DNA from 3 places in the Streptomyces sp. NPDC020884 genome. Region 2 is predicted to be linked to each of the others. Evidence: predicted binding sites of a transcription regulator. Region 2 holds the regulator's gene; each other region holds the start of a gene.

Region 1 (7,644 bases), on a different contig from region 2:
CTGCTGCCGGTGCCCGCCGACGTCGCGGAGAAGCCCAACATCAACCCCGGCTTCACCAAGCTGGTCAAGGCCGACAACCTCGCCCGTGAGCTGGGCGTCACCGGCGGTCTGTACGTGAAGGACGACTCCGGCAACCCGACGCACTCCTTCAAGGACCGCGTCGTCGCCATCGCCGTCGAGGCCGCCCGCGCCTTCGGCTTCACCACCCTCTCCTGCTCCTCCACGGGCAATCTGGCCGGAGCCGTCGGCGCCGCCGCCGCCCGCGCCGGACTGCGCTCGTGCGTGTTCATCCCGCACGACCTGGAGCAGGGCAAGGTCGTCATGGCCGCGGTGTACGGCGGTGAGCTGGTCGGCATCGAGGGCAACTACGACGACGTCAACCGCTTCTGCTCTGAGCTCATCGGCGACCCGCTCGGCGAGGGCTGGGGCTTCGTCAACGTCAACCTCCGCCCGTACTACGGCGAGGGCTCCAAGACCCTGGCGTACGAGATCTGCGAGCAGCTCGGCTGGCGGCTGCCCGACCAGATCGTCATCCCGATCGCGTCCGGCTCCCAGCTCACGAAGATCGACAAGGGGTTCCAGGAGCTGATCAAGCTCGGTCTGGTCGAGGACCGGCCGTACAAGATCTTCGGCGCCCAGGCCGAGGGCTGCTCCCCGGTCTCCGCCGCCTTCAAGGCCGGTCACGACGTGGTGCGCCCGCAGAAGCCGAACACCATCGCCAAGTCGCTGGCCATCGGCAACCCGGCGGACGGCCCCTACGTCCTGGACATCGCCCGCCGCACCGGCGGCGCGGTGGAGGACGTGAACGACGAGCAGGTCGTGGACGCGATCAAGCTGCTGGCGCGCACCGAGGGCATCTTCGGCGAGACGGCGGGCGGCGTGACGCTCGGCGTGACGAAGAAGCTGATCGAGGCCGGTGTCATCGACCCGTCGCTCACCACCGTCGTGCTGAACACCGGTGACGGCCTCAAGACGCTGGACGCGGTCGCCGCGACCTCCCAGGCCACGGCGACGATCAAGCCGAGCCTGGACGCGTTCCGCGCCGCGGGCCTCGCCGCCGCCTGACCACCCCGACCGAAGGAAGAAGGGCACCCACCATGAGCGTCAAGGTCCGCATCCCCACCATCCTCCGCACGTACACGGGCGGCCAGGCCGAGGTCCCGGCGGAGGGCGCGAAGCTCTCCGAGGTCATCGAGTCCCTGGAGAAGGACCACCCCGGCATCGCGGCCCGCGTCCTGGACGACCAGGGCAAGCTGCGCCGCTTCGTGAACGTGTACGTCAACGACGACGACGTGCGCTTCGAGGGAGGCCTGGACGCGGCCACGCCGGACGGCGCGGGCGTCTCGATCATCCCCGCGGTGGCCGGCGGCTGCTGAACCGCCCCCGGGCCGCCCCGCGGCCCCACCGCACCACCGCGTCACCGACGTTGCCCCCTCCGCACCAGAAGCGGAGGGGGCAATTCTGCATGGTTGAGCACGGTACAGTTGGGGAAGCACCTTCCGCTGTTCGTGCGGCCCGCATATGAGAATGCGCCCGGCCCCGATAAGAAGCAGCCAAAGTACGTGAACCTCTTGTGGCATAAGTGGCCTTTGCCTGGCCCGACTTGCCCGTAAATTTCACTGAACCCACATATTCGCGCGTTCTGCTGTGCCCAGAATTCTCGTCCGATTGACCTGTTGCAGAGGGCAGTTGGGCGGATACATTCGGCCGCGGTCGACGCGCTGCGGCGCCGCGCACCCTCTCCTGTCGGGGGGTGAGTTCCGACCCGGGTCCGCGAAGTGCGGTCCCGTGCAAGGGCCAGTAATAGGGGAGTTAGGCATGGCTCAGGGCACCGTCAAGTGGTTCAACGCGGAGAAGGGGTACGGCTTCATCGCGGTCGACGGTGGTGCGGATGTTTTCGTCCACTACAGCGCGATCCAGATGGACGGGTACCGCACCCTCGAAGAGGGTCAGCGAGTTGAATTCGAGATCTCGCAGGGCCAGAAGGGGCCCCAGGCCGACATGGTCAAGCTCGCCGTCGGCTGAGCTCGGCGCGGTCGTCCGACGACACTACTCACGCACGCAGGGCCCGACCCCGGATCAGGGGATCGGGCCCTCCGTGCGTCCCGGGACCGGGGCGGGGCCCGGGGTGAGGGCCAGGTGAGGGCCGGGGTGAGGGCCTGATCGATCTCCGCATCGCGTCCCTCGTCCTGTCCACATCCGACGGGGGACGCTTGCACTCGCAGGGGTCGAGTGCTAATCATTGGCGTTAGCACTCTCCAGGTGAGAGTGACAGAAACTTGGACCGGGCCGGTGAGGCCCGCAGGTGCGGTGGGGCAAGGAACCACCACACAGGCAGGCCGTCCGTCGCGGGCGCCTCTCGGTCCGGAGAAATCCACCCCTGTCCGGGAGGACCACTTCACATGGCCAAGATCATCGCGTTCGACGAGGAGGCACGGCGCGGTCTCGAGCGCGGGATGAACCAGCTCGCCGACGCCGTCAAGGTCACCCTCGGCCCCAAGGGCCGTAACGTCGTCCTCGAGAAGAAGTGGGGCGCGCCCACGATCACCAACGATGGTGTTTCCATCGCCAAGGAGATCGAGCTCGAGGACCCGTACGAGAAGATCGGTGCGGAGCTGGTCAAGGAGGTCGCCAAGAAGACGGACGACGTCGCCGGCGACGGTACGACCACCGCCACCGTTCTGGCTCAGGCTCTCGTCCGCGAGGGTCTGCGCAACGTCGCCGCAGGCGCCAACCCGATGGCCCTCAAGCGGGGCATCGAGAAGGCCGTCGAGGCCGTCTCCGCCGCTCTGCTGGAGCAGGCCAAGGACGTGGAGACCAAGGAGCAGATCGCTTCGACCGCCTCCATCTCCGCCGCCGACACCGAGATCGGCGCCAAGATCGCCGAGGCGATGGACAAGGTCGGCAAGGAAGGCGTCATCACCGTCGAGGAGTCCCAGACCTTCGGTCTGGAGCTCGAGCTCACCGAGGGTATGCGCTTCGACAAGGGCTACATCTCGGCGTACTTCGCCACCGACATGGAGCGTATGGAGGCGTCGCTCGACGACCCGTACATCCTGATCGTCAACTCGAAGATCGCCAGCGTCAAGGACCTGATCCCGCTGCTGGAGAAGGTCATGCAGTCGGGCAAGCCCCTGCTGATCATCGCCGAGGACGTCGAGGGCGAGGCGCTCTCCACCCTGGTCGTCAACAAGATCAAGGGCACGTTCAAGTCCGTCGCCGTCAAGGCTCCGGGCTTCGGCGACCGCCGCAAGGCCATGCTCGCGGACATCGCCATCCTCACCGGTGGCACCGTGATCTCCGAGGAGGTCGGTCTCAAGCTGGAGAACGCCGGCCTGGACCTGCTCGGCCGTGCCCGCAAGGTCGTCATCACCAAGGACGAGACGACGATCGTCGACGGCTCCGGTGACAGCGACCAGGTTCAGGGTCGCGTCAACCAGATCCGTGCCGAGATCGAGAACTCCGACTCGGACTACGACCGCGAGAAGCTCCAGGAGCGTCTCGCGAAGCTGGCCGGCGGCGTGGCCGTCATCAAGGCCGGCGCCGCCACCGAGGTGGAGCTCAAGGAGCGCAAGCACCGCATCGAGGACGCGGTGCGCAACGCCAAGGCCGCCGTCGAGGAGGGCATCGTCGCCGGTGGTGGCGTGGCTCTGCTCCAGGCCTCGGCCGTCTTCGACAAGCTCGACCTCACGGGCGACGAGGCGACCGGCGCCAACGCCGTGAAGCTCGCGCTGGAGGCCCCGCTCAAGCAGATCGCCGTCAACGGTGGTCTCGAGGGTGGCGTCGTCGTGGAGAAGGTGCGCAACCTGCCGATCGGTCACGGTCTCAACGCCGCGACCGGCGAGTACGTCGACATGATCGCCGAGGGCATTCTCGACCCGGCGAAGGTCACGCGCTCCGCTCTGCAGAACGCCGCGTCCATCGCCGCGCTCTTCCTCACCACCGAGGCCGTCATCGCCGACAAGCCCGAGAAGGCCGGCGCGGCCGCTCCGGGCGGCATGCCGGGCGGTGACATGGACTTCTGATCGGCCACGGAGGCTCCGGCCTCCTGACGCACGATCGGTCGGTCCCGAGTACGTCCCAGGGACGTCTCGTGCACGTCCCACAGGGGCGGTACCTCCTTCGCGGGGGTGCCGCCCCTGTGGCGTGCCCGGGACAATGCGGTGAAGGCGAAACCGTCCGCGCAGGGGCGCGGGCGGTGCGGGGAACACGGGGACGGGGGACGGGGTGGCCATGGGCGCTGTGGGGACGCGGGGCGGCGGGGCCGCTGCGCGGGAGCACGGCCGGCGGGGCGGGGGCCGGTGGGACGGGCGGCGGCTCAAGGCGGCCTCGTACCTCCTGGGCGGGACCGTGCTGTTCGCGCTGGGACTGCTCGTCGTGGTGACCGGCACGGGCCTCTCCGGCCTCCTCGGCATGCGGGTCGAGACCTTCGGCCGGATCGACTGCCACGACACCCGGGCCGAGAAGGGGCAGACCGTCTGGCACTGCTTCGGCGAGACCCCCGCCCAGCGGCCCGCCAACGACGCGGAGCGCGCCCGGGTCGCCCGGGAGTCGCTGCGCGCCCATGTGGACGGCACGCCGAGGTCGGCGCGGATCGAGCGCAGCCGGATCCTCTTCGCCGACCACGACGGCCGCACCGACCCCGCGACGATCACCGCGACCCAGGTGTTCGACGGCGGCCGGTGGTACGCCCACTCCGCCACGGTCGTCGGCTACGGCATGATCCCGCTGCTGCTGGGCGCGGGAACGGCGGCCTGGGGCGGCTACCGGCTGCGCGGGCGGTAGCCGCGCGGGGGCGGTGCACGGTTCCGGCATGGCCGAATGGCTACTTGTAGCGCTCCGGGCCGTACGGCACCGCGCATGCACCCGGTTCCGGCGATGCCGGTGGCGTTCCGGCCGCCCGTGGGGCAGGGCCGCCGCGAAGGCCCCCGGGCCCGGTCCACCGTGGTTCCCCGGTGGTTCCCCCGTTCCGCCGGAGGCGGCCGCCTCTCTTGGCAGCTCACTGCCCGGTCCGGCGGCCACGCCCAGCCATTGGTTCAGTCCACTCACCCTCGGCGTCCCGGTGCTGTGCGACTGCACATGCCGACCGGCCGGCGCCCGGAGACGCGGTGGGGCGGCGCTCTGGTCGCTCGCGCTATCCAGCCAACTTCGCACGGTAAGTCGGAATCATGCGTTGGCGGTTCGGCGGCGGGACATGATGGCTCTGGTGTCCACGTGGTGAACACCCGTTGCATCAATAACTTCAGTTATGCGGACGCCAGTTGGGCATAACGGTCGTCAACCGCACAGAAGGGAAGGTGTCATGAAGCAGCAGAAGAAGGTTTATGTGAAGCCGTCGCTGTTCAAGCAGGGCGACTTTTCGAAGAAGACCGCCGGGTACTTCTACGGCTCGTACAAGGAGTACTGGGTCCGCCGCATCATCTGATCCGCCGCCCGGATTCCTGCGCACTGCTCGAGAACTTCCGAAAGGTGAAGATGTCCGGCCACCTGCGTGACTTCTTCGTCGTCCTGCCGGACAGCACGGCGGGAGCGGCGGTGGCCGGGCAGCTTCCGCCGACGACGGACCGGACGCTGACCGTCGCCCACCCCTCGGGGCGGCCCTGGATCGTCGCCCGCCCGCTGGTCCGCACGGTCAGTCACCTCGCCCGCGGCGGCGACGCCCTCGTCCTCATCGGACCCGACCGCGTCCCGGACACCGTGCTCGCCGGCCTCCTCGAAGGGGCCCGCGACCGGGCCGGCCTGGAGCGCCGCCTCGCCCGGCTGCCCGGCCTCCACCACGTGCTCGCCCGGCTGGACGCGGAGACGTGGATCCGGGGCACCGCCTCCGGACTGCGCCGGATCTACCACACCCGGCACCCGCAGGCCGGAACCATCGCCTCCGACCGCCCGGCCGCCCTCGCCCGGCTGACCGGCGCGCCCCTGGACGACGGAGCGCTGGCCCTGCGCCTGCTCGACTTCCTGCCGCACCCCCTGAGCCGCCGCGTCCTGTGGCGGGGGGTGCACGAGACCGGCGCCGGGTACGGCCTGGCCCTGCCCGTCGCAGCACCGGGCACGGCCGCCGTCCCCGGCCCCGCGGAGCACCGCTGGTGGGAGCCGCCGCCCGCCGAACTCCCCCTGGCGGAGGGGGCCCGAAGGCTCGGCGACGCCGTCGCCGCCTCCGTACGGGCGCATGTCGGCGGCCTGGACCGGATCAGCTGCGAGCTGTCCGGCGGCCTGGACTCCACCGCGCTCACCTTCGCCGCCCGCGCGAGTGGCCCCGCCGAGCTGTCCCTGCTCACCGTTGCCGCCCGGGACCGCGGCAGCGAGGACGAGGCCTGGGCGCGCAGGGCGGTGGCGGCGGCCCGCAAGGACGCCGACGCCACCGCCCTGCACCACCACGTCGTCCCCGCCGACGACGCCCCCTACTTCTACGCCGACCTCGCCTCCACCGCCGACGAGTTGAACGACGAACCGCTCCCCGTCGCCCCCGGCCGGGCCCGCGCGCACCTGCTCCTCAGCCGCGCGCACGCCACCGGCTCGCGCTACCACCTCACCGGCTACGGCGGCGACGAACTCTTCCTCGGCCTGCCCCACGCCTACCAGGACCTCTTCCACGGCAACCCGGTCACCGCCTGGAGTCACCTCGGCGGACTGCGCCACCAGCTCGGCTGGCCGCTCCTGCCGACGCTGAAGGCCCTGCTGAACCGCTCCGCGTTCCCCCGCTGGCTGGCCGGGGCGGTCACCGCCGAACCCCAGCCCGTCACCCGCACCCCGCTGCTCTCCTGGGGCGTACGGCAGTCGCTGCGCCCCTGGTTCACCGAGCACGGCCGCGCCCTGATCACCGAGGAGTTCAAGGCCGCCGCCGAGCACGCCGAGCCGATCGACCCGTGGCGCGGACGGCACGTCGACATCGACGCCGTACGGATGGGGGCGCGGCACTTCCAGGCGATGGAGGACATCGGCATGACGATCGGGCTGCCGGTCGCCGCGCCCTTCTACGACGACCGGATCCTGGAGGCGACCCTCGCCGTGCGCCTCCCGGAGCGGATCAGCCCCTGGCGCTACAAGCCGCTGCTCGTCGAGGCGATGCGCGGGGTGGTCCCGGCCGCCCTGCCGGACCGGACGACGAAGGACCACATGTCCTGCGACGAACACCGGGGCCTGCGCGAACACGCCCCGGAACTGGCGGACCTGTGGACCGGCTCCCGACTCGCCGAACACGGCCTGGTCGACGCCCGCCACCTGCTGCGACTCGCCGCCGAACCCTTCTCGCCGGTCCTGGTCGAGCACTCCGTCAGCTCCACCGTGGCCGGGGAGACCTGGCTGCGCACGGCCGAGAACGCCTGGCCGGCACCCCACCGCACCCCCACGACCAGCGAGGCAGACCTGTGAAGCTCAGAAAAGGCATCGCCGTCACGACCACGGAGTACGGCGGCGTCCTGCTCGACGAGAAGGACGGCAGCTACTGGCAGTTGAACGACACCAGCATCATCGTCGTCGACACCCTCGCCGCGGGACACACCGCCGAGCTCGCCGTGGAACGGATCCTCGCCACGTTCGACGTCGGGCGGGCCGAGGCGGAGTCGGACGTCGCGGAGCTGACCCGGCAGCTCGTCGAGGCGAGGATCCTGCGCCCATGACCACCGAGATGACGATGCCGCGCCG
Region 2 (7,644 bases):
GTCGCCCGCCCCCGCGTCCGCCACCCGCTCCGCGACCGCCGCCGCCCGCGCCCGGATCACCCGCCACGAACCGCTCGGCGAGACCCACGACCAGCCGTCCGACGGATAGCCCGTGCTGGACGCGGCCAGGGACGAGGTGGTGGCGAACCACCGGCTGGCCCGGCGCAGCCACAGCAGCGGCGGCGCGGCCCGGCTCGCCAGGCCCACCACGGCCAGCCCGATCAGCGCGACGGCCGCCACCAGGGCGGTCAGCAGCCAGTCGATCTCCCCGAGCAGCACGCTGAGCAGGGCGATGAAGAGCGCGCCGACGAACGTCTCGGGCCGCACCGACTCCCGCAGCGAGTTCCACCAGGTGCCCCGGCGCGGCCGGCCGGCCCGCCAGCGCAGCCGGCTCAGCTGTTCCAGAATCCTTTCCCCGCGCACCTCGGAGGGGTTCCCGTCGGACTGCTCGACCACCGTCGCGGTGGCCTGCTCGATCGCCCCGAGCAGTCGGGAACGGGGAAAGGCGAAGTTCTTGTACTGGGTGTTCTCGCGGGTCTCCCACGGCTTCTCGGAGAGCGTGCGCACCATGTCGAGCGCCGCCTCGTAGGGGGTGGGCCCCTCGCCGTCCAGCAGCCGCACCGGCACCCGTCGTAACTCGTTGGCGCTGTGCACCTGGTGGACGACCCGCTCCACCCGGGCGTCGATCTCCGGGCCGGCCCCGGCGTCCGCCGCCTGGGCCACCACGAGGGGCATCACCGGCCGGTTGACCCGGTACCGGTCGATCAGCTGCTGCATCAGGTGGAAGACGGCCGAGGCCGCCTCGTTGTCCGCACTGTCCCGCCAGACCTCGCGCACCATCGACCCGTCCCCTTCCCCCGTGAGCCCTTCGGCCCGTGAACCGCCTGCCCGTTCTTCCCTCTCACTAACCGATGGTGCGTGGGGGACGCAGGCATTCACAGGGATCGGTACGTGATCCTCTTCAACGGGTCGGCGTCAGGCCCCGGACATCAGTCCGGAAGGGTGACGAAGTCAATCAATTCCTCCACCCGGCCCAGCAGTTGGGGTTCGAGGTCCTTGTAGCTGCGGACCTTGGACAGGATGTGCTGCCAGGCCGCCCCGGTGTTCTCCGGCCACCCCAGCGCCCGGCACACGCCCGTCTTCCAGTCCTGCCCCCTCGGCACCACCGGCCAGGCCTCGATCCCCACCGAGGACGGCTTCACCGCCTCCCACACGTCGATGTACGGGTGCCCCACCACCAGCACATGCGCGCCCGTCACCCGCTCGGCGATCCGGGACTCCTTGGAGCCGGGCACCAGATGGTCCACCAGCACCCCCAGCCGGGCGTCCGGCCCCGGCGCGAACTCCCCGACGATCGCCGGAAGGTCGTCCACGCCCTCCAGGTACTCCACGACCACGCCCTCGATGCGCAGGTCGTCGCCCCACACCCGCTCCACCAGCTCGGCGTCGTGCCGGCCCTCCACATAGATCCGCCCGGCCCGCGCCACCCGGGCCCGCGCCCCGGGCACCGCCACCGAACCGGAGGCCGTACGGGTGGGGCGCACCGGGCCGCCGGGCCCCGGGCGGACCAGCGTGACGGCCTTGCCCTCCAGCAGGAAGCCGCGCGGCTCCATCGGGAACACCCGGTGCTTGCCGAAGCGGTCCTCCAGGGTCACCGTGGGCCCCTGGGCCGTCTTCTCGCAGCGGATCACCGCCCCGCAGAAGCCGGTGGAGACCTCCTCCACGACCAGGTCGGGCTCGGCGGGCACCTCGGGCACGGGGGCGGACCTCTTCCACGGCGGGGTCAGGTCCGGCTGGTAGCTGCGCATGGCACGACGATAATTCGCGCCGCCCGTACGGCCATTCGCGCCCCGCCCGCGACACGCGGTGACCGGCCCGGTCCCCGTACCCCTCCGCGCCTCCCTCGCGCCCCCTCCGGCCCCCAGTGGCTCACGCCACCGCGAACCGCTCCGCCAGCGACGCCCGCTGCGCCCGGACGAACGCCGCGTCCACCACCGCCCCGTGCCCCGGCACGTACAGCGCGTCCTCGCCGCCCAGGGCCAGCAGCCGCTCCAGCGCGGCCGGCCAGCGCGAGGTGATCGCGTCCGGGCCCGCCTGCGGCTCGCCCGACTCCTCGACCAGGTCGCCGCAGAACACCACCGGAGGCCCGCCGTCCGCGCCCGGCACCAGCGCCACGAGGTCATGGCCGCTGTGCCCCGGGCCCACGTTCACCAGCAGCACCTCACGGCCGCCGCCCAGATCGAGCGTCCAGTCGCCGCACACCTCGTGGTGCGGGACCACCAGCGTGTCCACCGACCGGGCCGCCTCGTCCTCCGGGATCCCCTGGTGCACCGACGAGGCGCACAGCCCCTCCGCCTCGTCCCGCATCAGGGCGCCGACGCCCACCGCCCCGTACACCTGGGCCCCGGCGAACGCGGCGGTGCCCAGCACATGATCGAAGTGCGGGTGGCTCAGTGCGATATGCGTCACCCTCCGCCCGAGCAGCGCCTCGGCCTGCCGCCGCAGCTCGACGCCCTCGCGCAGCGTGGCGCCGGTGTCGTACAGCAATACGCCGTCCGGCCCGGCGACCAGCCCGGCGGTGGCGTCCCAGCCGGGGAGCCGCCGCCTGCCGATACCGTTGCCCAACCGCTCCCAGCCGAAGTCTTCCCAAGCGACGTCCATACCAGGACGCTATCGGCAACGACCTGCGCAGTCTCGTGGGAGCGTGGCCGGTCGCCCTTGCCCCGGCCCCACCTCACCCCCGTACACTGACCGCGGGGATTGCTGGCACTCGAACGCACCGAGTGCCAGACAGACACCGGAGAGACACAGCTGGAGGTGTGCGCGATGCTCAGCGAACGCAGACTCGAAGTGCTGCGCGCCATCGTCCAGGACTATGTCGGCACCGAGGAGCCCGTCGGCTCCAAGGCGCTGACCGAGCGGCACCGGCTCGGGGTGTCCCCGGCCACCGTCCGCAACGACATGGCGGTGCTGGAGGACGAGGGCTTCATCGCCCAGCCGCACACGAGCGCGGGGCGCATCCCCACCGACAAGGGGTACCGCCTCTTCGTCGACAGACTCGCGGGCGTCAAGCCGCTGTCCTCGCCCGAGCGCCGGGCCATCCAGAACTTCCTCGACGGCGCGGTCGACCTCGACGACGTGGTCGGCCGGACGGTTCGGCTGCTCGCGCAGCTGACCCGGCAGGTCGCCGTCGTCCAGTACCCCTCGCTGACCCGCTCGACGGTGCGGCACGTGGAGCTGCTGGCGCTCGCCCCCGCCCGGCTGATGCTCGTCCTCATCACGGACACCGGCCGGGTCGAACAGCGTATGATCGACTGTCCTGCGCCGTTCGGCGAGGCATCGCTCGCGGATCTGCGGGCCCGGCTCAACAGCCGGGTCGTCGGACGCCGCTTCGCGGATGTCCCGCAGCTGGTGCAGGAGCTGCCGGAATCCTTCGACAGCGAGGACCGGGGAACGGTTTCCACGGTTCTTTCCACCCTCCTCGAAACACTGGTCGAGGAGACGGAGGAGCGGCTGATGATCGGCGGCACCTCCAACCTCACCCGCTTCGGACACGACTTCCCGGTGATGATCCGGCCGGTGCTGGAAGCACTGGAGGAACAGGTCGTCCTGCTGAAGCTGCTCGGTGAGGCAACGGACTCCGGCATGACCGTACGAATCGGGCACGAGAACGCCCACGAGGGACTCAACTCCACGTCCGTCGTCGCGGTCGGCTACGGTTCGGGCGACGAGGCAGTCGCCAAACTCGGCGTGGTCGGACCGACCCGCATGGACTACCCCGGAACGATGGGAGCGGTACGCGCAGTGGCACGTTACGTCGGACAGATCCTGGCGGAGTCGTAAGTGGCCACGGACTACTACGCCGTACTCGGCGTGCGCCGCGACGCATCTCAGGACGAGATCAAGAAGGCATTCCGTCGGCTCGCCCGCGAGCTGCACCCGGATGTCAACCCCGATCCGAAGACCCAGGAGCGGTTCAAGGAGATCAACGCCGCTTACGAGGTGCTCTCGGACCCGCAGAAGAAGCAGGTCTACGACCTCGGCGGCGACCCGCTCTCGGCCGGCGGCGGAGGCGGTGGCGCGGGCGGTTTCGGAGCCGGCGGCTTCGGCAACTTCTCCGACATCATGGACGCGTTCTTCGGCAACGCCGCGCAGCGCGGGCCCCGTTCGCGGACCCGGCGGGGCCAGGACGCCATGATCAGGCTGGAGATCGACCTCAACGAGGCGGCCTTCGGCACCACCAAGGACATCCAGGTCGACACGGCGGTCGTCTGCACCACCTGCAGCGGCGAGGGCGCGGCCCCCGGCACCTCCGCCCAGACCTGTGACATGTGCCGCGGCCGCGGCGAGGTCTCGCAGGTCACCCGGTCCTTCCTGGGCCAGGTCATGACCTCGCGCCCCTGCCCGCAGTGCCAGGGCTTCGGCACGGTCGTGCCCACCCCGTGCCCGGAGTGCGCCGGTGACGGCCGCATCCGCTCGCGGCGCACCCTGACCGTGAAGATCCCCGCGGGCGTCGACAACGGCACCCGCATCCAGCTCGCCGGCGAGGGCGAGGTCGGCCCCGGCGGCGGCCCGCCCGGCGACCTGTACGTCGAGATCCACGAGCTGCCGCACGCCGTCTTCCAGCGGCGCGGCGACGACCTGCACTGCACGGTCACCATCCCGATGACCGCCGCGGCCCTCGGCACCAAGTGTCCGCTGGAGACGCTGGACGGCCTGGAGGAGATCGACATCCGGCCCGGCACCCAGTCCGGCCAGTCCGTGCCCCTGCACGGCCGCGGGATCACGCATCTGCGCGGTGGCGGCCGGGGCGACCTGATCGTCCACGTCGAGGTGACGACCCCCTCCAAGCTCGACGCGGAACAGGAACGGCTCCTTCGGGAGTTCTCCAAGCTGCGCGGCGAGGAGCGGCCCCTGGGCCAGTTTCAGCCAGGTCAGCAGGGGCTCTTCTCCCGTCTGAAGGACGCCTTCAACGGCCGCTGAACCGCTTTAGGCCTTTCACCGCACCGCCCGCCGGTTCCCTACCGGCGGGCGGTGCGTCGTACGGCGGGAGAACCGGTCAGGCCGTCGGCTGGCTGATTCGGCCCCGTGCACGGGACGTGGCACGATGCGGTCATGTCCTCCGAGTTGACCGATCTCTGCCGGTATCCGATCGTGCAGGCCCCGATGGCGGGCGGCGCGTCCGGACCCCAGCTCGCCGGGGCCGTCGCCGGGGCCGGCGGGCTCGGATTCCTGGCCGCCGGGTACAAAACGGCGGACGGGATGTACAACGAGATCAAACAGCTGCGCCGGCTCACCGGCGGGCCGTTCGGCGTCAACCTCTTCATGCCGCAGCCCACGCTCGCCGACCCCAGCGCCGTCGAGGTCTACCGCCACCAGCTCGCCGGTGAGGCCTCCTGGTACGAGACTCCGCTCGGCGACCCCGACAGCAGCGGCGACGACGGCTACGAGGCGAAGGTCGCGATCCTGCTGGAGGACCCCGTACCGGTGGTCTCCTTCACCTTCGGCTGCCCCACCCGCGACACGCTGGACGCCTTCGCCAAGGCCGGAACGCACACCATCGTGACGGTCACCTCGGCCGAGGAGGCCCAGAGCGCCCAGTGGGCGGGCGCCGACACCGTCTGCGTCCAGGGCTTCGAGGCGGGCGGTCACCAGTCCACCCACCGCGACGACCCGCAGGTCGACCACGCCGGCACCGGGCTGCTCTCCCTCGTCGCCCAGGTCCGCGAGACCGTGCAGATCCCGATCGTCGCCACCGGCGGCCTGATGCGCGGCTCGCAGATCGCCGCCGTCCTCGCCGCGGGCGCCGACGCCGCCCAGCTCGGCACCGCCTTCCTTATCTGCCCCGAGTCCGGGGCGCACCTGCTGCACAAGCAGGCCCTGACCAACCCGCTGTTCGTCCGCACCGAGCTGACCCGCGCCTTCTCCGGGCGGCCCGCCCGCGGCCTGGTCAACCGCTTCGTCCGCGAACACGGCCCGTACGCCCCCGCCGCCTACCCCCAGGTCCACTACGTCACCAGCGGGCTGCGCCAGGCCGCCGCCAAGGCCGGGGACGCCCAGGGCATGGCCCTGTGGGCCGGGCAGGGCCACCGGATGGCCCGCGAACTGCCCGCCGGCGAGCTGATCGAGCTGCTCGCCGCCGAACTGGAGGCCGCCAGGGCGGCCCTGAGCATGAGGAGCCCCCGGTGACCGCACCGGTCTTCGTCGTCGAACGGATGCCCACCGGGCCGGAGTTCGTCCTGGAGGGACCCGAGGGGCGGCACGCCGTCTCGGTGAAGCGGCTCCAGCCCGGCGAGGAGGTCGTGCTCACCGACGGGCTCGGCCACTGGGCGCAGGGCGTCGTACGGGCCGCCGAGGGCAAGGACCGCCTCACGGTCGCCCTCGGCGCCGCCGCCCAGGAGGAGCCCGTGCCCGAACCCCGGATCACCGTCGTCCAGGCGCTCCCCAAGGGCGACCGGGGCGAGCTGGCCGTGGAGACGATGACCGAGACCGGCGTCGACGCGATCGTGCCCTGGCAGGCGGCCCGCTGCATCACCCAGTGGAAGGGCGACCGGGGCGCGAAGGCCCTGGCGAAATGGCGCGCCACGGCCCGGGAAGCGGGCAAGCAGTCCCGCCGGGTGCGCTTTCCGGAGGTGGCCGGGGCCATGACGACCAAGCAGGTCGCCGCCCTGCTCGCGGGGGCGGACCTCGCCGGCGTCCTGCACGAGGACCGCGACCACGACAGCACCCCCCTCGCCACCGCCGAACTCCCCGCCACCGGCTCGATCGTGCTCGTCGTCGGCCCCGAGGGCGGCGTCTCCCCGCAGGAACTGGCCGTCTTCGCCGAGGCGGGCGCCCGCCCCTACCGGCTGGGCCGCAGCGTGCTGCGCACCTCCACCGCCGGGACGGCCGCGACCGCCCTGCTGCTGGGACGCACCGGCCGCTGGGGGTGACCGGGGCCCGCCGGACCGGCGTTAGCATGCCCCTGTAACGCGTACCGATCTTCGGCGAAGTCCCGTTCCCCGGGGAAGCGAACCGACCACCAGCGACGAGGAGGCCCGGCCATGGCGGGAGAGCCGCAGTCCGACTGCCTGTTCTGCAAGATCGTCTCGGGAGACATCCCGGCGACCATCGTCCGCGAGAGCGAGACCACCGTCGCCTTCCGCGACATCAACCCGCAGGCCCCGACCCACGTCCTGGTCATCCCGAAGGTCCACTACCCGGACGCCGCCTCCCTCGCCGCCGCCGAACCGCGGATCGCCGCGGACGTCCTGCGCGAGGCCGGAGAGGTCGCCGCCGAGGAGAAGGTCGACGGCAGCGGGTACCGGATCATCCTCAACACCGGCTCCGGCGCGGGCCAGACCGTCTTCCACGCGCACGCCCACGTCCTGGGAGGCCGCGGCCTCCAGTGGCCCCCCGGCTAGCCCCTTTCCGCACAGTAGGAGCGTCTCCCCATGTCCGTACGCGAGCTGGTGGTGCTCGGCACCGCCAGCCAGGTCCCCACCCGGCACCGCAACCACAACGGCTATCTGCTGCGCTGGGACGGCGAGGGACTCCTCTTCGATCCCGGCGAGGGCACCCAGCGCCAGATGCTGCGGGCCGGGGTCGCCGCGCACGACATCGACCGGATCTGCGTCACCCACTTCCACGGTGACCACTCCCTCG
Region 3 (7,644 bases), on a different contig from region 2:
GGCGACGACACCGGACGCCGGTCGAGGGCGCTGAGCTCCCGGGCCCGTACGCGCCTGGCGGCGGGCACACTGCTCACCCCGTTCTTCGCCCTGTTCACCGTGGCGATGATCGTCCCGGTCGGCTATGCGCTCTGGCTCAGCCTCTTCACCGAGAAGCAGACCGGCCTCGGCTTCGACGGCCCCCGTACCGTCTTCGACGGGCTCGGCAACTACGCGGCGGCCCTGGGCGACCAGGCGTTCCGCGACGGCTTCTGGGTGCTGCTCGGCTACTGCGCGTTCTACATCCCGCTGATGGGCGGCGGCGCGATCGTGCTGGCGCTGCTGCTGGACACCGCGCTGGCCCGCGCCCGCCGCTTCTTCCAGCTGGCGCTGTTCCTGCCGCACGCGATCCCCGGCCTGATCGCCGCGCTGATCTGGATCTACCTCTACACACCGCAGCTCAGCCCGGTCGTCGCGGCCATGGAGGCCGGCGGCTTCGGCTTCGACTTCTTCTCCTCCGAGGGCACGCTCCCCTCCATCGTGAACATCGCGCTGTGGCAGTGGCTCGGCTACAACGTGGTGATCTTCTACGCGGCCCTCCAGGCCGTGGACCGCTCGCTGCTGGAGGCGGCGACCGTGGACGGCGCGGGGAACTGGCGGATCTCCCTCTCCATCAAACTCCCCCTGATCCGTTCCTCCCTGGTGATGGTCCTGCTCTTCACGATCATCGGTTCGCTCCAGTTGTTCACCGAACCCCTCATCCTCAGCCGCGGCTCGGGCTCGGCGGTGACCAGCACCTGGACCCCGAACATGTACGCCTACAGCGCCGCCTTCGAACGCAACGACTACGGTCTCGCCGCCGCCGCGTCCGTCCTGATAGCCCTGGTCGCCGCCGCGCTCTCCTTCGTCGTCACCCGCTTCACCAACCGTAAGGAGGCCAGGGCATGACCTCCGGCCGATGGCTGTCGAAGACCGCGGTCAACGGTGTGCTCCTGATCGCCGCGCTCTACACGCTCTTCCCGCTGATCTGGTTGCTCTCGGCGGCCACCAAGGACGCCGGGAACCTGCTGGGCGGCGACGTCTTCTCCCTGGAGGGCTTCGACCTCGCGCACAACCTCTCCGAGCTCACGGCCTACCAGGACGGCATCTACTTCCGCTGGTACGGCAACTCGCTGCTGTACGCGGGCATCGGGGCGCTGGGCTGCTCGCTGATCAGCGTCGCCGCCGGGTACGCCTTCGACAAGTACCGCTTCCGGGGCAAGGAGAAGCTGTTCGCCCTGGTGCTGCTGGGCGTGCTGCTGCCGTCCACGGCCCTGTCGCTGCCGCTGTATCTGCTGGCGGTCGAGACCGGCACCGTCAACACCTACTGGGCGGTGCTGATCCCGGCACTGGTCAATCCGTTCGGCGTGTACCTCTCCCGGATCTTCAGTGCGGGCTACATACCCGACGAGGTCCTGGAGGCCGCCCGGATCGACGGGGCCGGCGAGCTGCGCACCTTCTGGTCGGTCGGTCTGCGCATGGTCATGCCGGGATTCGTGACGGTGTTCCTCTTCCAGTTCACCGCGATCTGGAACAACTTCTTCCTTCCCCTGGTCATGCTCTCGGACAAGGACCTCTATCCGCTGAGCCTGGGCCTCTACAACTGGCACAGCAACGCCAACGCCGACCCGGCCTTCTACCCGATGGTCGTCACCGGCTCCCTCCTCGCCGTCACCCCGCTGATCATCGCCTTCGTCCTGCTCCAGCGGCACTGGAAGGCCGGACTGACCGCGGGGAGCGTCAAATGACCGCCCCCACCGCCCTCCTGGCCATGGGTCCGGGCATCGCGGAGCAGCTGTTCGGCGTCCGGCAGCGGGCCCGGCTCAGCGCGCTCGTGGACACCGATCCCGGCCTGGTCGCCCACCGGCTGACCGACCCGACGCCCGAGGTCGCCCGTGCGCTCGCCGGGGCGGAACTGCTCATCACCTGCTGGGGAGCGCCCCCGCTCACCGCCGGCGTCCTGGCCGCCGCCCCCCGGCTGCGCGCCGTCGTGCACGCGGCCGGGAGCGTCAAGCACCACATCACCCCGGCCTGCTGGGAGCGCGGCCTGCGGGTCACATCGGCGGCCGGGGCGAACGCGCTGCCGGTCGCCGAGTACACGCTGGCCGCGATCCTCCTCGCGGGCAAGAACGTGCTGCCGGCGGCCCGCCGCTACCGGGAGTTGCGCGCCCCGCACGACTGGCGCGCGGAGCTGGCGGGGCACGGCAACTACCGGCGCGCCGTGGGCATCGTGGGCGCTTCGCGGATCGGCCGCCGGGTGATCGAGCTGCTGCGCCCGTTCGATCTGGACGTCCTGCTCTTCGACCCGTACGTGGACGCGGGGACGGCGGTGCGGCTGGGCGCCGAGAAGGCGGATCTCGACGAGCTCTGCGCCCGCAGCCGGATCGTCTCCGTCCACGCGCCCGAACTGCCCGCGACCCGGCACATGATCGGCGCGGCGCAGCTGGCCGCGATGCCGGACGGGGCGACGCTGATCAACACCTCGCGGGGTTCGCTGATCGACGGCGACGCGCTGCTGCCCGAGCTGGTGTCGGGGCGGCTGAACGCGGTGCTCGATGTGACGGAACCGGAGGTGCCGCCCGCCGGATCGCCGCTGTACGACCTGCCGAACGTGCTGCTGACGCCGCATGTGGCGGGCTCGCTGGGCGACGAGATCCATCGCATGGCGGACTTCGCGCTGGACGAGGTGGCGCGGTACGCGAGCGGGCTGCCGTTCGCGGATCCGGTGACGCCGGAGGACCTCGCCCGCTCGGCGTAGCCGGCCGGAACGCACCGAGGCCCGGCGCCCCCGTGACGGGGGTGCCGGGCCTCGGACGCGTACCGCGGGGTACGCGTCTACCGCGACGTACTAGTGGGAGTGGCCGTGACCGGCGTCGGCCTCTTCCTCGGCCGGCTTCTCGACGACCAGGGTCTCGGTCGTGAGCAGCAGCGACGCGATGGACGCGGCGTTCTCCAGGGCGGAGCGGGTGACCTTGACCGGGTCGATGACGCCGGCCTTGACCAGGTCGCCGTACTCGCCGGTGGCGGCGTTGAAGCCCTGGCCCTTGTCGAGCTCGGAGACCTTGGAGGTGATGACGTAACCCTCGAGGCCGGCGTTCTCGGCGATCCAGCGCAGCGGCTCGACGGCGGCGCGGCGGACGACCGCGACACCGGTGGCCTCGTCGCCGGTCTTGCCGAGGTTGCCCTCCAGGACCTTCACCGCGTGGACGAGGGCGGAGCCACCGCCGGAGACGATGCCCTCCTCGACAGCGGCGCGGGTCGCGGAGATGGCGTCCTCGAGGCGGTGCTTCTTCTCCTTGAGCTCCACCTCGGTGGCGGCGCCGACGCGGATGACGCACACGCCGCCGGCCAGCTTCGCGAGGCGCTCCTGGAGCTTCTCGCGGTCCCAGTCGGAGTCCGTGGACTCGATCTCGGCCTTGATCTGGTTGACGCGGCCCTTGACGTCGTCGGAGTTGCCCCCGCCGTCGACGATGGTCGTGTCGTCCTTGGAGACGGTGACGCGGCGGGCGGTGCCCAGCACGTCGAGACCGGCGCCGTCGAGCTTGAGGCCGACCTCCTCGGCGATGACGGTCGCACCGGTGAGGGTGGCGATGTCACCGAGCATGGCCTTGCGGCGGTCGCCGAAGCCCGGGGCCTTCACCGCGACGGCGTTGAAGGTGCCACGGATCTTGTTGACGACGAGGGTGGAGAGCGCCTCGCCCTCGACGTCCTCGGCGATGATCAGGAGCGGCTTGGAGGCGCCGGCCTGGATGACCTTCTCCAGGAGCGGGAGCAGCTCCTGGATGGAGCCGATCTTGCCCTGGTGGATCAGGATGTACGGGTCGTCGAGGACGGCCTCCATACGCTCCTGGTCGGACACCATGTACGGGGACAGGTAGCCCTTGTCGAAGGCCATGCCCTCGGTGAACTCCAGGTCCAGACCGAAGGTGTTGGACTCCTCGACGGTGATGACACCGTCCTTGCCGACCTTGTCCATCGCGTCCGCGATGAGCTCGCCGACCTGGGTGTCCTGCGCGGAGAGCGCGGCCACGGCGGCGATGTCGGACTTGTCGTCGATCGGGCGGGCGGTCGCGAGGAGCTCCTCGGACACGGCCTTGACCGCGGCGTCGATGCCCTTCTTCAGGGCGGCCGGGGAGGCGCCCGCGGCGACGTTGCGCAGGCCTTCGCGGACGAGCGCCTGGGCCAGGACGGTCGCGGTGGTGGTGCCGTCACCCGCTACGTCGTTGGTCTTGGTCGCCACCTCCTTGACGAGCTGGGCGCCGAGGTTCTCGTACGGGTCGTCGAGCTCGACCTCACGCGCGATGGTGACACCGTCGTTGGTGATGGTGGGAGCGCCGAACTTCTTGTCGATGACGACGTTGCGGCCCTTGGGGCCGATCGTCACCTTGACCGTGTCGGCAAGCTTGTTGACGCCGCGCTCAAGGGCGCGACGGGCGTCCTCGTCGAACTTCAGAATCTTCGCCATGGGCTGTGTTTCCCTCTCAAACGAACTGCGCCCCTCGCCGCCCGGCTAGTTATTTCGCAGGGGGCCAGGGGCGCAGAACACAAGCAAACGTGGGTGAATTACTTCTCGACGATCGCGAGAACGTCGCGGGCCGAGAGGACGAGGTACTCCTCGCCGTTGTACTTCACCTCGGTGCCGCCGTACTTGCTGTACAGGACGACGTCGCCGGTCTTGACGTCGAGCGGAAGACGCTCGCCGTTCTCGAAGCGGCCCGGACCGACGGCGAGGACGACGCCCTCCTGGGGCTTCTCCTTCGCGGTGTCCGGAATGACCAGGCCAGAAGCCGTGGTCTGCTCGGCGTCGAGCGGCTGGACCACAATGCGGTCCTCAAGCGGCTTGATCGCAACCTTGGAGCTGGTGGTCGACACGATCCGGTCTCCCCCTTCGGAGATCTCACGGGGTTTAACAGTCTGTGGGCGGCGACCAGACCGATCCGTCGTCGCGGGTGCCGGACCTGCCCTGTCGCGCAAGGTGGTGCTGGCACTCTCCAGGGGGGAGTGCCAGACCTGAGACTATGACCGCGATTAGCACTCGGTCAAGCGGAGTGCCAATTCACCACCCTCGCGCCGCCCCGGCCAGGGCTCCGGCCGGGGCTCCTGCCGGGCCGTCTTCGGGACAACGCGGGGGCGGGGTCGTGCGTTCCACGCGACGGGACGGGCCGGTCAGACGTAGTCCTCCAGCTTCGCCACCGCGTACCCCTTGTCCGTGATGGTCTTCATGACCCGGCGGATCATGTCGGGCATCGAGCCCTTCCAGTCCTCCTTGCCCCGGAAATGGGTGAGGACGATGTCGCCGGGATGCAGGTCCCGGTCCCACTCGCGCCACTCCATGTGGTCGGGGAAGGCCTCGGAGGACCACAGGGGCACGGCGGTGATCCCGCAGGACTTGGCGACGACGAGGGTGTCGCGGTTGTAGTTGCCGTAGGGCGGGCGGAAGAGGGTGGGCCGCTTCCCGTAGTGCTTGAGGATCTTCTCCTGCTGGTCGCAGATCTCCCGCTTCTGCTCGGCGTAGGAGAGGCCGGGCAGATAGCGGTGGTTGAGGGTGTGGTTGCTGATGGTCACCCCGCGCTGCTGCATCTTCTTGAAGTAGCCGTAGTCGTCGCTGATGACGTAGTCACTGAGGAACGCGCTGTAGGGGATGTCCAGTTCGGTCATCATCCGCAGCAGCTCGGGGTCCTTCTCCGCCCCGTCGTCCATCGTCAGGAAGACGATCTTCTCCTTGGTCGGGACGGTGGTGAAGACGGGCGGCAGCCCGGCGTCGTCCCGGACCTCGAACCCCTTGCGGGTGGTGATGCGCGGCTTCACCTTCGGCGGCTCGGGGGCTGCGAGCGGCGTCTTGGCGAGCTTCCACTTCTTCGCGGCGACGGCGCGTGCGGCCTGTTTCTTCCTGAGCGCCTCCGCGTACGTGTCGAGGGCGCGGGCGGGCCCGGCCTGCGGGGCGGCCTCGCCCTGCTGGCCGGCGGCGGGCTTCGCGGGTCCGCCCGGCGCTCCCGCGCCGCCGCCGCCCGCCTCCGCCGCGCATCCGGAGGCGACGGCGGCGGCCAGCAGGGCCGCCAGCACGACGACGCCCGTTCTGTGACACTTCATGGCTGATTTGTCTTTTTGTCGTACTAGCTGCATGGCGCCGCATCCTGCCAGCCGGGGGGCCGTGCGCCCTTTCGACACCGCGAGCGGCCCCGCCCCGTCCCCCGGCCGGCCCACATCCGCGCACCGGCCACAATGGACCGGGTGAACGCAACGACCCCCGCCGCCCCGTCCGGCGACCCCGCCCGCGCCGCCTTCGCCGCGCTGCGCACCCCCGAGGGCGAGCAGCTGCTGGCCGAGCTGCGCGACCACGACCCCGCCGACGAGCTGGCCACCGCGACCCGGCTGCGCCGCACCCACCCGGCGGAGCTGGTGTCGGCGGCGCTGGGCCAGGCGCGGCTGCGGCAGCGGGCGGTGGCGAAGTTCGGGGCCGAGGACGCGTACCGGATGTTCTTCACGCCCAACGGCGTCGAGCAGGCCACCCGCACCTCGGTCGCCGCCCACCGGGCCGCCCGGTTCGCCGGGCTCGGCGTGCGCGGCGTGGCGGATCTGTGCTGCGGCATCGGCGGCGACGCCCTCGCGCTGGCCCGCGCCGGAATCTCCGTCCTGGCCGTGGACCGCGACCCGCTGACCGCCGAGGTGGCCCGCGCCAACGCGGAGGCGCTCGGTCTGGACGGGCTGATCGAGGTGCGGTGCGCCGATGTGACGGAGATCGACACCGCCCCGTACGACGCGGTCTTCGTGGACCCGGCCCGGCGCGGCGGACGCGGCAGGATCTTCGACCCGGAGGCCTACTCACCGCCCCTGTCCTGGGCGACGGCCGCCGCGCTGAAGGCTCCCAGGGCGGCTCTGAAGATCGCCCCCGGCATCCCGCACGAGGCGATCGGCCCGGAGGCGGAGGCGGAGTGGATCTCGGACGGCGGCGAGGTGAAGGAGGCGGTGCTCTGGTACGGGGAGGGCTTCGCGCCCGGCGCGTTCCGGGCCACCCTGCTGCCGTCCGGGGCGACCCTGACCGCCCCGGCCCCGCTGCCCGCCCCGCCCGTGGGCCCGGTCGGGCGCTATCTGTACGAGCCGGACGGTGCGGTGATCCGGGCCCATCTGGTCGCCGACATCGTGGAGCGGTGCGGCGGCCGGCTGGTGGACGAGACGATCGCGTACGTCACGAGCGATGTGCCGTACTCCTCCCCGTACGTCTCCGGGTACGAGATCACCGACCGGCTGCCGTTCAACATGAAGAAGCTGAAGGCGCTGCTGCGGGAGCGGGAGGTCGGCGTACTCACCGTCAAGAAGCGCGGCTCGGCGGTCGAGCCGGAGGAGCTGCGCCGCCGGATGAAGCTGAGCGGACGGAACGCGGCGACGGTGCTCCTGACCCGGGTGGCGGGGGCTCCGACGATGCTGATCGGCCACCCGCTGGGCTGACCCGGGGCGCCGGGAGCGCCTCAGCGGTGGCCGGGTCCGCCCAGCGCCTCAGCGGTGACCGGGCCCACCGGCGCGAGTGACGGGCCCATCAGGACGCCCACCACCCAGCGGCGGTGCGCCAGGGCCGTGACCGCGCCGGTCAGCGCGGTCAGCCAGGCGATCATGCCGACGCCCATCACC

The links. The regulator HrcA, encoded in region 2, represses chaperone genes, less so after heat shock. The targets are predictions, from matches to a motif close to TTNGCACTCNGNNNNNCNGAGTGCNAA.
Region 1: the regulator HrcA is predicted to act here: its motif matches at 2,213-2,239, upstream of groL (chaperonin GroEL).
Region 3: the regulator HrcA is predicted to act here: its motif matches at 5,047-5,073, upstream of groES (co-chaperone GroES).

The regions. Positions count from the first base shown of each region.
Region 1 is NZ_JBIRRY010000003.1:686,205-693,848, reverse strand. Features, by position in the region: gene thrC (threonine synthase) at 1-1,065, shown strand, start outside; gene ACH4UK_RS14155 (MoaD/ThiS family protein) at 1,098-1,376, shown strand; gene ACH4UK_RS14150 (cold-shock protein) at 1,819-2,025, shown strand; gene groL (chaperonin GroEL) at 2,403-4,025, shown strand; gene ACH4UK_RS14140 (hypothetical protein) at 4,234-4,785, shown strand; gene ACH4UK_RS14135 (keywimysin-related RiPP) at 5,303-5,425, shown strand; gene ACH4UK_RS14130 (asparagine synthase-related protein) at 5,476-7,371, shown strand; gene ACH4UK_RS14125 (lasso peptide biosynthesis PqqD family chaperone) at 7,368-7,619, shown strand; gene ACH4UK_RS14120 (lasso peptide biosynthesis B2 protein) at 7,616-7,644, shown strand, end outside.
Region 2 is NZ_JBIRRY010000001.1:939,527-947,170, reverse strand. Features, by position in the region: gene ACH4UK_RS04430 (ABC transporter substrate-binding protein) at 1-840, opposite strand, end outside; gene ACH4UK_RS04425 (DUF3097 domain-containing protein) at 990-1,808, opposite strand; gene ACH4UK_RS04420 (MBL fold metallo-hydrolase) at 1,930-2,661, opposite strand; gene hrcA (heat-inducible transcriptional repressor HrcA) at 2,827-3,843, shown strand; gene dnaJ (molecular chaperone DnaJ) at 3,844-4,983, shown strand; gene ACH4UK_RS04405 (nitronate monooxygenase) at 5,116-6,189, shown strand; gene ACH4UK_RS04400 (16S rRNA (uracil(1498)-N(3))-methyltransferase) at 6,186-6,932, shown strand; gene ACH4UK_RS04395 (histidine triad nucleotide-binding protein) at 7,044-7,403, shown strand; gene ACH4UK_RS04390 (ribonuclease Z) at 7,434-7,644, shown strand, end outside.
Region 3 is NZ_JBIRRY010000003.1:233,374-241,017, forward strand. Features, by position in the region: gene ACH4UK_RS11890 (carbohydrate ABC transporter permease) at 1-927, shown strand, start outside; gene ACH4UK_RS11895 (carbohydrate ABC transporter permease) at 924-1,766, shown strand; gene ACH4UK_RS11900 (hydroxyacid dehydrogenase) at 1,763-2,776, shown strand; gene groL (chaperonin GroEL) at 2,867-4,483, opposite strand; gene groES (co-chaperone GroES) at 4,582-4,890, opposite strand; gene ACH4UK_RS11915 (polysaccharide deacetylase family protein) at 5,185-6,108, opposite strand; gene ACH4UK_RS11920 (methyltransferase domain-containing protein) at 6,241-7,464, shown strand; gene ACH4UK_RS11925 (hypothetical protein) at 7,485-7,644, opposite strand, start outside.